3 regions of the Ochrobactrum sp. P6BSIII genome follow, and region 1 is predicted to be linked to each of the others. Evidence: predicted binding sites of a transcription regulator. Region 1 holds the regulator's gene; each other region holds the start of a gene.
What was found. Region 1 encodes LexA, which represses DNA repair genes until DNA is damaged. Its sites were predicted from a motif close to TGTTCNNNNTGTGTTCNG; they were not measured.

Region 1 (4,690 bases):
GTCGCCGGTGTGGTGACAATAGCAATCTCACCGCATGAAATACTCGGGCCGAGTTTCCAGATGTCCTATTCGGCAACGGCGGCGCTGATTGCTGGCTATGCGTGGTGGGGAGCGCGTAAAGCCAAAAAATTGCAGCATGTGGAGAGGCGTGCGGCTTCGCCAGCGGCCGGTTTGCCAATGAAGGTTGTTAAATCAGCTATTGCTGCTGCCGGGACATCGCTTGTGGCAGGAATTGCGAGCGGCATTTTCGCCGCCTATCATTTCAACAATACCGCACCGTTCGGGCTGATCGGCAATGTGCTGGCCGATCCGGTGATCGCCACACTGGTCATGCCTTTTTCCGTTCTGGGCCTCGTATTGATGCCACTTGGCCTAGATTGGCTGCCATTGACCATTGCCGGGTCTGGTATCTGGATTGTCCGCACCCTTGCGAGCATGATCGCGTCATGGTCGCCTGATGGCAATCCGGGAGCGATGCCGATAGCAGCGCTCGCATTCTGGACCATAGCGCTCGTGATCGCTGTATTGTTCACAACGCGATTCAAGATTCTGGCGTTACTATTTGTTTTGGCGGGATTTATTGCCTTCGTGCACGAGCCGTTTCCAGATGTTGTGATATCCGAAGATGCAAAGCTGGTTGGGGTTCGTCTGCCCGATGGGCGTTTTGCTGTGAACCGCGACAGGCCGTCAAAGTTCACAATAGACAACTGGAAAACAGCCTATCTCGCAACGCAATTCCTGATACCACAGCACGCAAAAGACAGGCTTCGCGGAATACCGACTGACGGCTTTATCTGCGAAGACGAATTATGCGCGATTACATTACGCGATGGGCGTGTACTGGCCTATACGGCTGATCCTGCCGTTCAGGACGTCGCTTGCGATGTCGGTGATATCGTTATCCTCGCGATAGCCGGGAAAATACCGGGATGTGCACATCAAAAGAGGCTCGTCATCAACCGCCGTGATCTGGCGTTGCGAGGCACAGTGGAGATGAGACTTGGCGACAAGAAAGACACGACCGGCAATTCTATCGTGGCTCTTGCTGGCGATCTGACGTCCGTAAACGACAGCACACCTCAGCGGCGCAATTTTACCGATCCGCGTTATGACGACAGGCTAGCTTTCGCCATCGATGAGCCACGGCGTCCGTGGCATCTGTTCCGGCTCTATTCGCGCGCGGCACGTGGCTTACCTGATCGGGAATATAAGAAGAAGCAGCCTACTCAAAAGGCAGAAACGCAATGCCTGGCCACTGACGATCAGGGGCCGGGCAGATGCGAATGATAATAGTGTTTTGAGCGCGTTGCAATTCAACTAGTCGGCGGTTCAAGCCGCATTTTGCGCATGTCCGTCCGAAAACGCGGTTCCATTTTCGGACCTAACGATCAGTACCGGCGGATCAATCCGACCAGCTTGCCCTGCACGCGAACGCGGTCTGGGCCGAAGATACGTGTTTCATAAGCTGGGTTTGCGGCTTCAAGCGCAATAGATGCGCCCTTGCGGCGGAACCGCTTCAAGGTTGCTTCTTCATCATCAACCAGTGCGACAACGATTTCACCCGGGTTGGCGATATCGCCGCGCTTGATGATGACTGTATCGCCATCGAAAATCCCGGCTTCGATCATCGAGTCGCCCTTGACCTCCAGCGCATAATGTTCGCCCGCACCAATCATCTCCGGGGGGAGGCTGAGCGAATGCGTCTGGCTTTGAATGGCTGAGATCGGCACACCGGCGGCGATGCGACCCATGACCGGTACCGATACGGTCGCCGAAACATCATCATTGGTCGCAACAGGTGCGGAGCGTAACGGCTGCACCGGTGCAGGAGGGGCCTTGCCCAGGCTGCCTTCGATGACGCTCGGCGCAAATTTCTTCTGCGCGTTCAGTCCCGGTGCAATCGAATCCGGCAGGCGAAGCACTTCCAGCGCACGTGCCCGGTTCGGCAGCCTGCGAATGAAGCCCCGTTCTTCCAGAGCGGTGATCAGCCGATGAATGCCCGACTTGGAAGCAAGGTCGAGCGCTTCCTTCATTTCGTCAAAAGATGGCGGAATACCTGTTTCTTTCAGACGATCATGAATGAACAGCAGAAGCTCGTGCTGCTTACGGGTCAACATGCGCGACACCCTCCGACCAGATAAGAATCGAGAAAAACAAAACCAGAACGAACACTATATGTTCCAGTCTTGTTCTGCAATGGTTTTAAAATGATTAACGGGCTGGCGGCTTGTTGCCGGAACGTTCACAGGGCCCCGTGACGGGCCGGTCCTTATCCAAGGAAGCGTTTTATTTTCAATCCATTGTGGCTTTTGCTTCGCGTTGTTTCGAGGCAGCAAAAGTGACCATTCTGGTGCTTTTTAACGTAGCATAAGCACGCGGCACGAACTGCCTGCATCTGCTGCCGGGGCATTTTCGTCACGAATGAGCAATGCATTGGAGCCGACGAGGGCTGTCAGCATGGACGAATCCTGTACTGGAAATGGTGTTGCCAGCAGCGTTCCATCGCTTTGCGATTCGACCGTGGCGCGTACAAAATCGCGCCGATGGTCATTGGCAGGCATCGCCTGACCGAGTTTCGCAGGGCGGATATCTGCCGTCAGATCGGTGCCTGCAAGTTTCGCGATCAGCGGGCGAAGAAAAACGAGGCTGCAAACGAGGCTTGAAACCGGGTTTCCGGGCAGGCCTATCACATGGACGGTGCTGCCGTCGACAGTCTTGCGCCCGTACATAAGTGGTTTTCCGGGACGCATGGCGATTTTCCAGAAACCGAGATCGACACCGCAATTGCGTAGAGCACTATGCATGTAATCGCGATCACCGACCGATGCGCCGCCAACGGTCACCAGAATATCGGTTCCACTGTTCAGAGCGCTGGCAATAGCCGATTCAATCTGTGTCGGATCGTCCGGAATGATGCCCATATCTTCGGAGTAGCCGCCAGCGCGGCGCACGATTTCGGCAATGCCCACACTGTTCGAAGCGACGATCTGGTCCGGTCCGGTCGTGGCTCCGGGCGGAACAAGTTCATCGCCGGTAGCCAATATGGAAATGCGCGGTTTGCGAAACACATCGAGCGATGGATTGCCGCTTGCAGCAGCCAGTGACAGGGCGGGTGCGTCCAGTTCGCGACCGACCGGTATGACGGTCTTGCCGGGAGCAAAATCGAGACCGGCCCGGCGGATATGCCGTCCGGGTTCGATGCCTTCCAGAATGGTCAGCTGATCGCCGGAACGTTCGGTATGTTCCTGAATGACAATCGTATCAGCGGCTTCAGGTATCGGCGCGCCGGTGAAAATGCGCACGGCCTGTCCGGGCAGCAGGGAGCCTTCGAAACGCTTGCCAGCAGCGGATTCACCGATAATGGTCAACTGAAGGGGATAGGCGATTTCTGCAGGCGCTATCAGCGCATAGCCATCCATGGCCGAGCAGTCGAAAGGTGGTTGCAGGAAACGGGCCTCGACGGCGCGGGCAACAACGCGCCCGCCAGCTTCATTCAGCGTAAGAGTTTCAAGGCCATGCGGTTCTGCGGAGGAGAGTATACGCGCCAGAGCATCTTCGACCGGGAGAAGGGACATCGTATTTCCTCTCGAACTCAGTTTTGTGAGGCCGCTTCAGACCTTCCAGTCGCCGGACTTGCCACCGCTCTTTTCCACAACGCGAATATTGCCGATTTCCATATGGCGATCGACAGCCTTGGCCATGTCATAGATCGTCAGGCACGTCACGGAAACGGCTGTGAGCGCTTCCATTTCAACGCCAGTGCGGCCGTTCAGTTTGGCAAGCGCACGCACGCGCAGACCGGGCAATGCGTGATCCGGGACTATATCCACCGCGACCTTGCTCAGCATGAGTGGATGGCAAAGCGGAATGAGGTCGGCGGTTCTTTTCGCAGCCATGATGCCTGCAAGACGCGCTGTGCCGATCACATCGCCCTTGGCTGCATCGCCCGCCAGAATGAGCGCCAGCGTTTCCGGTTTCATGGTCACGCTGCCTTCGGCAACGGCCTGCCGCTCCGTCTCATCCTTGGCGCCGACATCCACCATATTGGCAGCGCCGGTCTGGTCGAGATGGGTGAGCTTGGCCGCATCCGAGGTCATGACATTAAGCCTTGCCGGTCAGAAGCTCGCGCGTGGCGGCGGCAACATCGTCCTTGCGCATCAGGCTTTCGCCGATGAGGAACGTGCCGATGCCGGACTTTTCCAGACGCAGGCAATCGTCATGGGTGAAGATGCCGCTTTCGCCAACCAGCAGACGGTCGGCAGGGGCCGTTTTCGACAGGCGTTCGGAAACGGTCAGGCTGACTTCAAACGTGCGTAGGTTGCGATTGTTGACGCCCAGCAGACGCGAAGAAAGCTTGAGCGCACGTTCCATTTCGGCCTCGTCATGCACTTCGAGGAGCGCATCCATACCGAGTTCGAAAGCGGTTTCTTCCAGTGCCCTGGCCAGATCGTCATCGACGCTTGCGAGGATGATCAGAATGCAGTCCGCACCCCAGCTGCGCGCTTCATAGACCTGATAGGTGTCGAACAGGAAATCCTTGCGCAAAGCAGGCAGGCTGCATGCTTCTCGCGCTGCCATCAGGAATTCCGGCGCGCCCTGGAAGGATGGCGTATCGGTCAGAACTGAAAGGCAGGCAGCGCCACCGTCTTCATAGGCTTTTGCCAGTGCTGGCGGATTGAAATCCGGGCGG
Region 2 (4,690 bases), on a different contig from region 1:
GTCCGCCGTCAGGATGGCGTCTTCGTCATGCTCCACCACGATGACCGTATTGCCGAGATCGCGCAGATGACGAAGCGTGTCCAGCAGGCGGGCATTATCGCGCTGATGCAGGCCGATGGACGGCTCGTCCAGCACATAGAGAACGCCCGTCAGACCAGAGCCGATCTGGGAGGCGAGGCGGATACGCTGGCTTTCACCACCCGATAGCGTGCCTGAATTACGCGCCAATGTCAGATAATCGAGGCCGACATCATTGAGGAACTGCAGGCGCTCGCGGATTTCCTTGAGGATGCGCGCTGCAATTTCCCGCTGCTTGTCGTTGAAGCTGCCATCGACATCGCGGAACCAGGCATCAGCCTTGCGGATCGACATTTCGGTAATTTCGCCGATATGCTTCATACCGATTTTCACGGCCAGCGCTTCCGGCTTCAGGCGATAGCCGTTGCAAGCCGGGCAGGGCGTCGAAGACATGAAGCGTTCAATCTCTTCACGCGACCAGGCAGAATCAGTTTCCTTCCAGCGGCGCTCGAGATTGGGAATGACGCCTTCAAAAGGCTTCGTGGTCTGATAAGAACGCAGGCCGTCGTCATACTGGAAGGTGATTTCCTTGCCGTCTGTGCCGTAAAGAATGGCGTGCTGCGATTCCTTGGACAGATCAGACCAGCGAGTACCAACCTTGAAGCCATAGGCCTTGCCCAGCGCTTCCAGCGTCTGATTGTAATAAGGCGAGGACGACCGCGCCCAAGGCGCAATCGCTCCGTCTTTCAACGCAGCGCTTTCATCGGGAACAATCAGATTCGGATCGATGGCTTGCTGTGTACCGAGACCGTCGCAGGTCGGGCAGGCGCCAAAGGGATTGTTGAACGAGAAAAGACGCGGCTCGATTTCCGGAATGGTGAAGCCGGAAACAGGGCAGGCGAATTTTTCAGAGAACAGAATGCGTTCGTGGGTCTCGTTGGCCGACTTGTTGGCTGCACCACCTTCCGCCGTTTCTTCGGGTGGCAACGGCTTGTCGGCGAATTCTGCGATAGCCAGACCTTCGGCGAGCTTCAGACAGGTTTCGAGACTGTCCGCAAGGCGCGAGGTGAGGTCAGGACGCACGACAACGCGGTCGACCACCACATCGATATCGTGCTTGTATTTCTTGTCGAGTGCCGGAGCATCGGCAATCTCATAGAACGTGCCGTCAACCTTGACGCGCTGAAAACCCTTCTTGAGAAGCTCCGCCAGTTCCTTCTTGTACTCGCCTTTACGCCCGCGCACGATTGGCGCCAGAATGTACAGACGCGTACCTTCTTCCAGCGCGATGATGCGATCGACCATCTGGCTGACGGTCTGGCTTTCGATGGGGAGACCGGTCGCTGGCGAATAGGGCACGCCCACACGCGCGAAAAGAAGGCGCATATAGTCGTAGATTTCCGTAACGGTGCCGACAGTCGAGCGCGGATTGCGGCTCGTCGTCTTCTGTTCGATGGAAATGGCAGGCGACAGACCGTCGATCTGGTCCACATCCGGCTTCTGCATCATTTCCAGAAACTGGCGCGCATAGGCCGAGAGGCTTTCCACGTAGCGGCGCTGGCCTTCTGCATAAATGGTGTCGAAGGCAAGCGACGACTTGCCCGAGCCGGAAAGGCCCGTCATGACGATCAGCTTGTCGCGTGGCAAATCCAGATCGACATTTTTAAGATTGTGCTCGCGCGCGCCACGTATGGAAATGAATTTCTGATCGCTCATTCCGCGTCCTGCCTGCTTCGTGATGCCATGGATAGACTGGCTTCGGCTCTGATGCTGCCGCGCCAATCCCGTAATATGGGGCGACGCCCTCCAAAGAAGAAGGGGGTAGGTCATCCTAATTTGCGCTCTTGTAGCACCGGAACAAATATCGAACAACCAGCCTTCTGATAGGCGATACGAAATGTGAACGCAAGAGCGTTGACTGTCACTCCTGACAGGAGCACACTTTGGTTACTCGCTGCTAGCGGAGAGGTATTGCGGAGGGATGACGCGATATCGGCAAGAGGTTCGCAGGAAGCGGGAAAATCCGGTAGGGAGGTAAAGGAGCATGAGTCCACCTGACTACACTGCCTAGCTTTCACACAGATGAAAGCACAGTCGATCTTGGTCGCGGATGCATTTTTTCGCAAGGAACCATGCATCGTTGATAAGAAGTTCGATTGCCGACAATTTATATATGCGCGGAAAACGAATGGCCGCGCGCCTTCGAGTTCCGAAAGATTTTGTCGACGAATTAATGCCGACATACGAGCTTTGCTCAAACCCCAAGCCCCGCGCGCCAAAGAAACAGTGAGCGGCGGGGCTTTTTCTTGTCGAGATGACCGGTGCAAGGTTGTTGGAGTTCGGCTGGACCAACGAGTGGTTTTTAAAGCTCAGAAAGCCGCATAAATTTACCCACACAGTTTTCTGAAAATTGGGAGAGGAGCAGTTTTTGATGATGCAAAATGCTTGCATTTTGAACAAAACAAGAACATAAACTCTGTGGACATTGACATTTCGCTGTACTGGAATTGAGCGCTCCACGCGTCAGTCCTGTAAGGTAAATGAATGAGTTTCAGGTGATGGCGCAATTCATGCGCCTGATCCTTCTTTTGGTAAGCGCTCTTGTCGGGGTAGAAATATCCGAAGAGACGCGAATGAGACCCGGAGTGGATTTTCGATGGCTGGTAGCGTCAATAAGGTCATTCTGGTCGGCAATCTTGGTGCCGATCCGGAAATTCGTCGTCTGAACTCAGGCGATGTGGTTGCCAATCTGCGTATTGCGACATCGGAAAGCTGGCGTGATCGTCAGTCTGGCGAACGCAAGGACCGCACCGAATGGCACAGCGTTGTCATTTTCAACGAAAACCTTGCCAAGGTCGCAGAACAGTATCTGAAAAAAGGCGCCAAGGTTTATATCGAAGGCGCGCTCCAGACCCGCAAGTGGCAGGACCAGAACGGCAACGAGCGTTATTCGACGGAAGTTGTGTTGCAGAAGTTCCGTGGCGAGCTTCAGATGCTCGACAGCCGTGGCGAAGGCGGCGATCAGGGCCGTTCGTTTGACCGTGGCAGCAGCGGCGGTGGACGCAACCAGATGTCGGATTATTCCGGCGGCGGTGATTTCGGTTCGTCCGGCCCGTCTTCTTCGGGCGGCGGCGGTGGCGGCGGTTTCTCCCGCGATCTCGACGACGAAATTCCATTTTGATGAATTTGACGGGCGCTTTAAGCGCCCGTTTCATTTTGGCTTGATTGTCTTTTAAATCAGAACATTATGTATTCGTGTTATCTCTCTGATTAGTAATATTATTTATGATTTCATTCGCTTGGTAAGTCTCGATTGAAAACTCCATACGGTCAGCAGAAAAGCGGGTCAGCGAATACTGGATCGGGTGACCATCTGTGTCGACATTGATGGCACGTGCCATCAGTACAATGGCCCCAGGTGAAAGCTTTAGATGTTTCAGATCATCTGAATCAGCATGTTGGGCCGATATGGTTGTCGATTTACGGAAATAATCCTCGATACCTGCCTTCCGGAGCGCCCAGGTAATGGATCCATTTTCAGCATAGTCGGCGGCAAAATCGGGAAAACGCGCCGTATCCACCCAATGCGTTGCACGCGATACCGGCCGCCCATCCGCACTATGCGCGGTTTCAAGTTTTGTGATTTCGCTGCCGACAGCGATGCCCAAGGCGTCCGCTATGTCAGCACTCGCAACTTCGGTGCCGCTGCTGAGTAATATGCCTTTGACTTCGCTGGCCTGCGTGCCCAGCGATTGAGAAATACGGGTGCGCTGCCCGATCTGGTAGGTCAGGCGCTTGGCATTGGCGACAAATGTGCCGCGGCCCTGTTCAGCGCGGAGAACACCTTCCTGTGTCAGTGCCGCGATGGCGCTACGTACCGTATGACGGTTGACACCGAAACGATCCGCCAGTTCCATCTCGGCAGGCATGCGTGCACCGGACTGAAGTTTTCCGGCCATGATGTCGCCGCGTATTTCGTCGGCAATCTGCCGCCAGATCGCCACGCCGCTGTTTCGTTCAATTCGTTTGGTCTTTGTCATCAACCGTCATCGTCCTGTCATTGGCAGGGGGTAATAATTCTGTTATTGTATGGTTGTCTAGATAAATAGACAAATATACGAAGCAAGTCAACAGGATTGAAACAGGGCGGAAAAGCTCATGCAAACGACAGAGCCCAAGGCAGGCAAAGGCACTGCCGCCGGTGGGATCCACGCCTCGGCCAGCAATGACAAGTCCGGAAACGGTATGGCGCTTGATGTGATGCAGGCTGCACGTCAGGCCAGCATGGCAACGCTTGCGCAGGCGAGCGGCGAAGAGCTGAAAGCTTTCTGGCTGGAATGGTCGGACAAGCCCGATTTCGAAATTCTCCGTGGTCCGGAAACCGGACTGGTAATGCTGCGCGGCCGTATCGGCGGCGGCGGCGCGCCGTTCAATGTTGGTGAGGCGACGGTGACCCGCGCCACAGTGCGTCTGGCCGATGGTTCGGTCGGGCATTCCTATGCGCTCGGTCGCGATCAGGAAAAGGCGCGGCTGGCCGCTCTGTTCGATGCACTCTGGATCGACGAAGAGCGCCGCGACGCGGTGGAACGTCAGGTCCTCGATGTCTTGCGCAACCGGCTGGAGCAGGCCGACGCAAAGCTGCGCAGCGAAGCCGCTGCTACCAAAGTTGACT
Region 3 (4,690 bases), on a different contig from region 1:
GTTTGGCCGAAGTCTTGCCTACTCCAGCGGCCAAACCTCGACGACTCCATGCGCGACGGCACACGGAACGCCTGAGACCTTTTTGACAGCCTCAGCCAAATCGGCAGCTTCGACCACTGCGAACCCGGCAACCGGCAAGGAGGCGGACAAAAATGGTCCTTCCTGCGTTTCCACACCAGTCCCATTGTGATTGCGTACTTGAACTGGCCTGCCCGCTATGCCAATTAACGCTCCTTCGGAGATGAGCGTGGCGTCTTGTTCGTGAGCAGCGTTTCGGACTTTTTGTGACGTCCGATCGTATCCGGCCCGGTCGCCATAACCGATAGTGATGAATTTGGGCATTTTCCAATCCTCCTGAAGAAATCTGTGCTGACCGAAGCGAGCTAGGCCAAAGCCTATCCTGTGTCTTCCGCGGGGCTTAAACGGACAGAAAATTCGATTGTTCCCTCATTCATGAGCTCGAAGGGTATGAAATGGACGGAACGCGGAACATCACTTCCACATGCTTCGCATCCGTGCGCCGACGTCGATGCGGACATTGCGCGCGCTGCCTTCGCTGGCGGTTGCTGCAACTTTTGGCCAGCTTATCATCTCAAACAGATTAAGAAGCGTGGCTGGGATGAACCGTGTTCGCGCGGCATAAACATGCCGGTCGCCCTTCGCATTTTGCCCATAGGTAAAAAAACGTTGCGGTGTAATGAGAGCGAGATTGTCACGGGCCCGCGTCATGCCGACATAAAGAAGGCGACGTTCCTCTTCCAACTCCGCCGTCGTTCCCGCCCCCAGATCAGAGGGCATACAGCCGTCAACGACGTTGAGCATGTAAACGGAGCGCCACTCCTGACCTTTGGCGGAATGAATGGTGGAAAGGATGAGGTAGTCTTCATCAAGAAGCGGCACTCCAGCCTGATCGCTCGTCGCATCCGGTGGATCAAGCGTCAGTTCGGTGAGAAAGCGCTCACGGTTCGGATAGCCGCTGGCTATCTGTTCGAGCTGAACCAGATCCGCCTTCCGTGTATCGTGGTCTTCATGAAGACGTTCAAGGTGGGGCTCGTACCAGACGCGCGCCAGGCCAATTTCTCCCGGCCAACCACCCTCGGCTTTTCGAAGGCTGGAGAGGAGATCAATAAAAGCTGGCCAGTCGTCTCCACTTCTTGGCGGTGGCGGAATTTCTGCAAGCGACTGTAAAGGTTCCGGGTCCAGGGCAATGGTGTCAAGAATCCTGCCAGCCGTTTGGGGGCCAACGCCAGGTAGCATCTGCAAAAGGCGGAAGCCCGCAACACGGTCGCGCGGATTCTGCGCAAACCTCAATGTAGCGAGCAGGTCTTTCACATGCGCACTGTCGAGGAATTTCAGACCGCCGAATTTCACGAAGGGGATGTTGCGACGGGTAAGTTCGACTTCCAAAGCGCCACTATGACTTGACGTGCGAAACAGCACGGCCTGCTGTTTGAGCCTGACGCCCACCTCACGGTTCGCCAGGACCTGCTCGACAATATAGTTTGCCTGATCGCTCTCGTCCCGAACCGTCACAAGCATAGGCCGTTGTTCCGATTGACGATCGGTCCAGAGGTTCTTGGTGAAACGCTCGCGGGCGAGACTGATCACTCCATTCGCGGCAGCAAGGATCGGCTGTGTTGAACGATAATTGCGGTCGAGCGTGATGACGTCGGCTGGCTTTGGAGAAAATTCCTTGGGAAAGTCGAGGATGTTGTGAATGGTTGCTGCGCGGAAGGAATAGATCGACTGCGCATCATCACCAACAACCGTCAGACCATGCCCGCTCGGTTTCAGCGCCAACAGGATCGATGCCTGAAGGCGGTTTGTGTCCTGATATTCATCAACCAGAACATGGTCGAAACGATGACTGACATCCTCGGCAAGCGCGGCATCCGACATCATCTGCGCCCAGTAAAGCAGGAGATCATCATAATCGAGCACATTTTGATGCTGTTTGGCTTCAACATAGGCGGAAAAAAGCTGTTTCAACTGCTCTTCCCAGCCAAGAGCAAAAGGATAGGCGTTCTTTAAAACCGCGCCGATTGTACTCTCGGAATTGACGACCCGCGAATAGATTGCCAGACACGTGCCCTTGGTTGGAAAGCGGCTTTCCATTTTCGAGAAACCCAGTTCATGACGAATGAGGTTCATGAGATCGGCGCTGTCTTCTCGGTCATGAATGGTAAAGTCGGCGCTGAGTCCGATCTGTTGGGCGTAAATGCGCAAAAGACGCGCGCCCATTCCATGAAATGTTCCCGCCCAGGCCAGAGCGTCCGTCATGACGGACGAATGATCGCCAAGCACCTGTTTGCAGATACGCTGGACACGCCCGGCCATTTCGGATGCCGCGCGACGCGAGAATGTCATCAACAATATCCGGCGCGGATCAGCGCCATTGACGATCAGGTGAGCGACACGATGCGCCAAGGTGTTCGTCTTGCCCGATCCAGCACCCGCGATGATCAAAAGTGGACCGCCGATCGTACCATCCGGCATGGCGACGCCATGTTCGACCGCTTCTCGCTGGCGATCATTCAGTTTTTCCAGATGGGCCGCTGCCATATGTCCTCGTCACGCATGAATGATTTTGAACACCGGACCGCGGATAATCGGCTGACATGTCCATGCGTGCTTTATTAGAGCATTCGAAACAAAAAGGGAACATGCTTGCTTGTGCCTTTGGCGATGCTTCCCCGCCGGCTCCCGATTATGGGATCAGAATCTGATGAAACTATAATTTCTAGAGATTTTATGTATTTTAGAAAAATAGCTCTTATGTGCTCACCGACAGTACTTAATATGCGTCTATGCCCTCTGGCACACTGACAAAACGCGGCTAGCGGGGATCGGACCTCGTAACCTCATTTGGACAGCGCTGTCGGCCGGGTCCGCCAATTGTGATCTCTCAAATGTCACCCTTTCCGTCTGACTGGGCAGCAATGCTTCATTGCGGATTGGAGCATTCGCTCGACTGATAAAGGCACGCTGATGTCCCGCCCCCTGATCTATAATGGTTTTCTCCATCTCACACCAAATCACCACGCCCACGGCTACTGGCGGACACCTGAGGGCCAAGTGCAGTACGGCTACTCGAAGCTGGAACCCTATATAGATGTTGTGAAGACCCTTGAGCGCGGTCGCTTGGACACGTTGTTCATTGCCGACGTTTCCGGTGTGTACGATTTCGAACACACGATCCGGGCCGGTTCACAGTTTCCGTCTGCCGACCCGATCACTATTCTCTCGGCGCTTGGGCTGGCCACCGAGCATCTTGGTTTGGCTGTCACCAGCAACATCATCCAGGCCCATCCATTTGCCTTCGCCCGTCAGCTATCGTCTCTTGACCACTACACGAATGGGCGTGTTGGCTGGAACATTGTCACCAGCTATCTGACCAATGGCTTCCAGAATTTCGGCTACGACACCATCACCCCGCATGACGACCGCTATGGCTGGGCGCAGGAATATCTCGATGTGACCTACAAGCTCTGGGAGCATTCCTGGGAAGAGGGCGCCATCCTGCACGACGCGGCCACCAACCGCTTCTTCGACCGCGACCGCATTCACCGTATCGATCACGTCGGTGAGCGGTATCGCGTGGCCGGTCCGCATATTGTTGAACCTTCCCCGCAGCGTACGCCGGTATTGTTCCAGGCGGGCAACTCGACCGCAGGTCGTGAATTCGCGGTGCGAAACGCTGAGGTGACCTTTTTACCATCGGCTACGCCGGAAGCGGCCCGACGCGATATTGAGATTCTTGACAAGCTCTTGACGCAAAATGGCCGCGATCCGCGTTCGCTAAAGAAAATCGTCACGCTTTCGACAGTAATTGGCTCGACCGAGGAAGAGGCGAAGCGCAAGCAGTCCTATCTCCATGACAATACGGATTTCGATGCATTGCAAGCTTTTCTGAGTGGCGGCAGCGGCATCGACTATTTCAGTATTTCCCCTGATACAACGCTCGGCGAACTGAAACACCGCTACGACACCAGTGAGCATGTGCGCAGCGGCTTCCGGCGCATTTTGGACGCCAATCCGAACCTCGACCTGGACGCGACCTGGGGCGAGCATCTCGTCAAGACTGCGCTGCTGCCCGGTCGCTTTGCCGGCACGCCGGATCAAATTGCCGATGAGGTTCAGCGCTGGGCTGACGCAGGCGTCGACGGTTTCAACGTCGTGCCAATCACCACGCTTGGTTGGTGGGACGAGTGGGTCGATAACGTTGTTCCTGTCCTTCAAGCCCGTGGTCTTGCACAGACGGAATACGCTCCCGGCACGCTTCGCGAAAAACTCTTTCGCAACGGTGATCGCCTGCCTGAAGCGCACCATGCCCGCAAGCTCAGCCTCAAGTCACGAACGAATACGAAATCGCCCGAACCGGCGCTTTGATCATTACGATTTCATCAATTCACGAGCAGACATTATGAAGAAGACGAATACGGCGAACATTTTCGCATCCGTGCTGACAATTGCGATACTGCCGCTTACCAATCTCCTGTCCACGGGTGCGATCGCCGCCACCGGCGCGGATGATCCCAATCGCATCCCTGGCGGCACGATCACCTACGTCCATGAACAGGAACCGCCATGCTTATGGGGCGGGTGGGTCCAACAGGCCTATCTTTCTCGGCAGGTTTTCGATTACCTCGTGAGCTACAGCGATGACGGGCAAATCAAGCCCTGGCTTGCC

Region 2: ssb (single-stranded DNA-binding protein) is a predicted target of LexA. The motif match lies at 2,471-2,488, and genes of this name have one in related genera.
Region 3: FHW00_RS23380 (ATP-dependent helicase) is a predicted target of LexA. The motif match lies at 2,647-2,664, and genes of this name have one in related genera.

The regions. Positions count from the first base shown of each region.
Region 1 covers NZ_JACGXB010000020.1:10,127-14,816, forward strand. The annotation lists gene FHW00_RS21395 (ComEC/Rec2 family competence protein) at 1-1,287, shown strand, start outside; gene lexA (transcriptional repressor LexA) at 1,389-2,117, opposite strand; gene FHW00_RS21405 (molybdopterin molybdotransferase MoeA) at 2,358-3,575, opposite strand; gene moaC (cyclic pyranopterin monophosphate synthase MoaC) at 3,612-4,097, opposite strand; gene trpC (indole-3-glycerol phosphate synthase TrpC) at 4,102-4,690, opposite strand, start outside.
Region 2 covers NZ_JACGXB010000004.1:316,483-321,172, forward strand. The annotation lists gene uvrA (excinuclease ABC subunit UvrA) at 1-1,734, opposite strand, end outside; partial or broken gene FHW00_RS24520 (hypothetical protein) at 1,845-2,041, opposite strand; gene ssb (single-stranded DNA-binding protein) at 2,675-3,199, shown strand; gene phnF (phosphonate metabolism transcriptional regulator PhnF) at 3,264-4,061, opposite strand; gene phnG (phosphonate C-P lyase system protein PhnG) at 4,264-4,690, shown strand, end outside.
Region 3 covers NZ_JACGXB010000027.1:11,643-16,332, reverse strand. The annotation lists gene FHW00_RS23385 (YciI family protein) at 19-342, opposite strand; gene FHW00_RS23380 (ATP-dependent helicase) at 493-2,562, opposite strand; gene FHW00_RS23375 (NtaA/DmoA family FMN-dependent monooxygenase) at 2,989-4,389, shown strand; gene FHW00_RS23370 (ABC transporter substrate-binding protein) at 4,424-4,690, shown strand, end outside.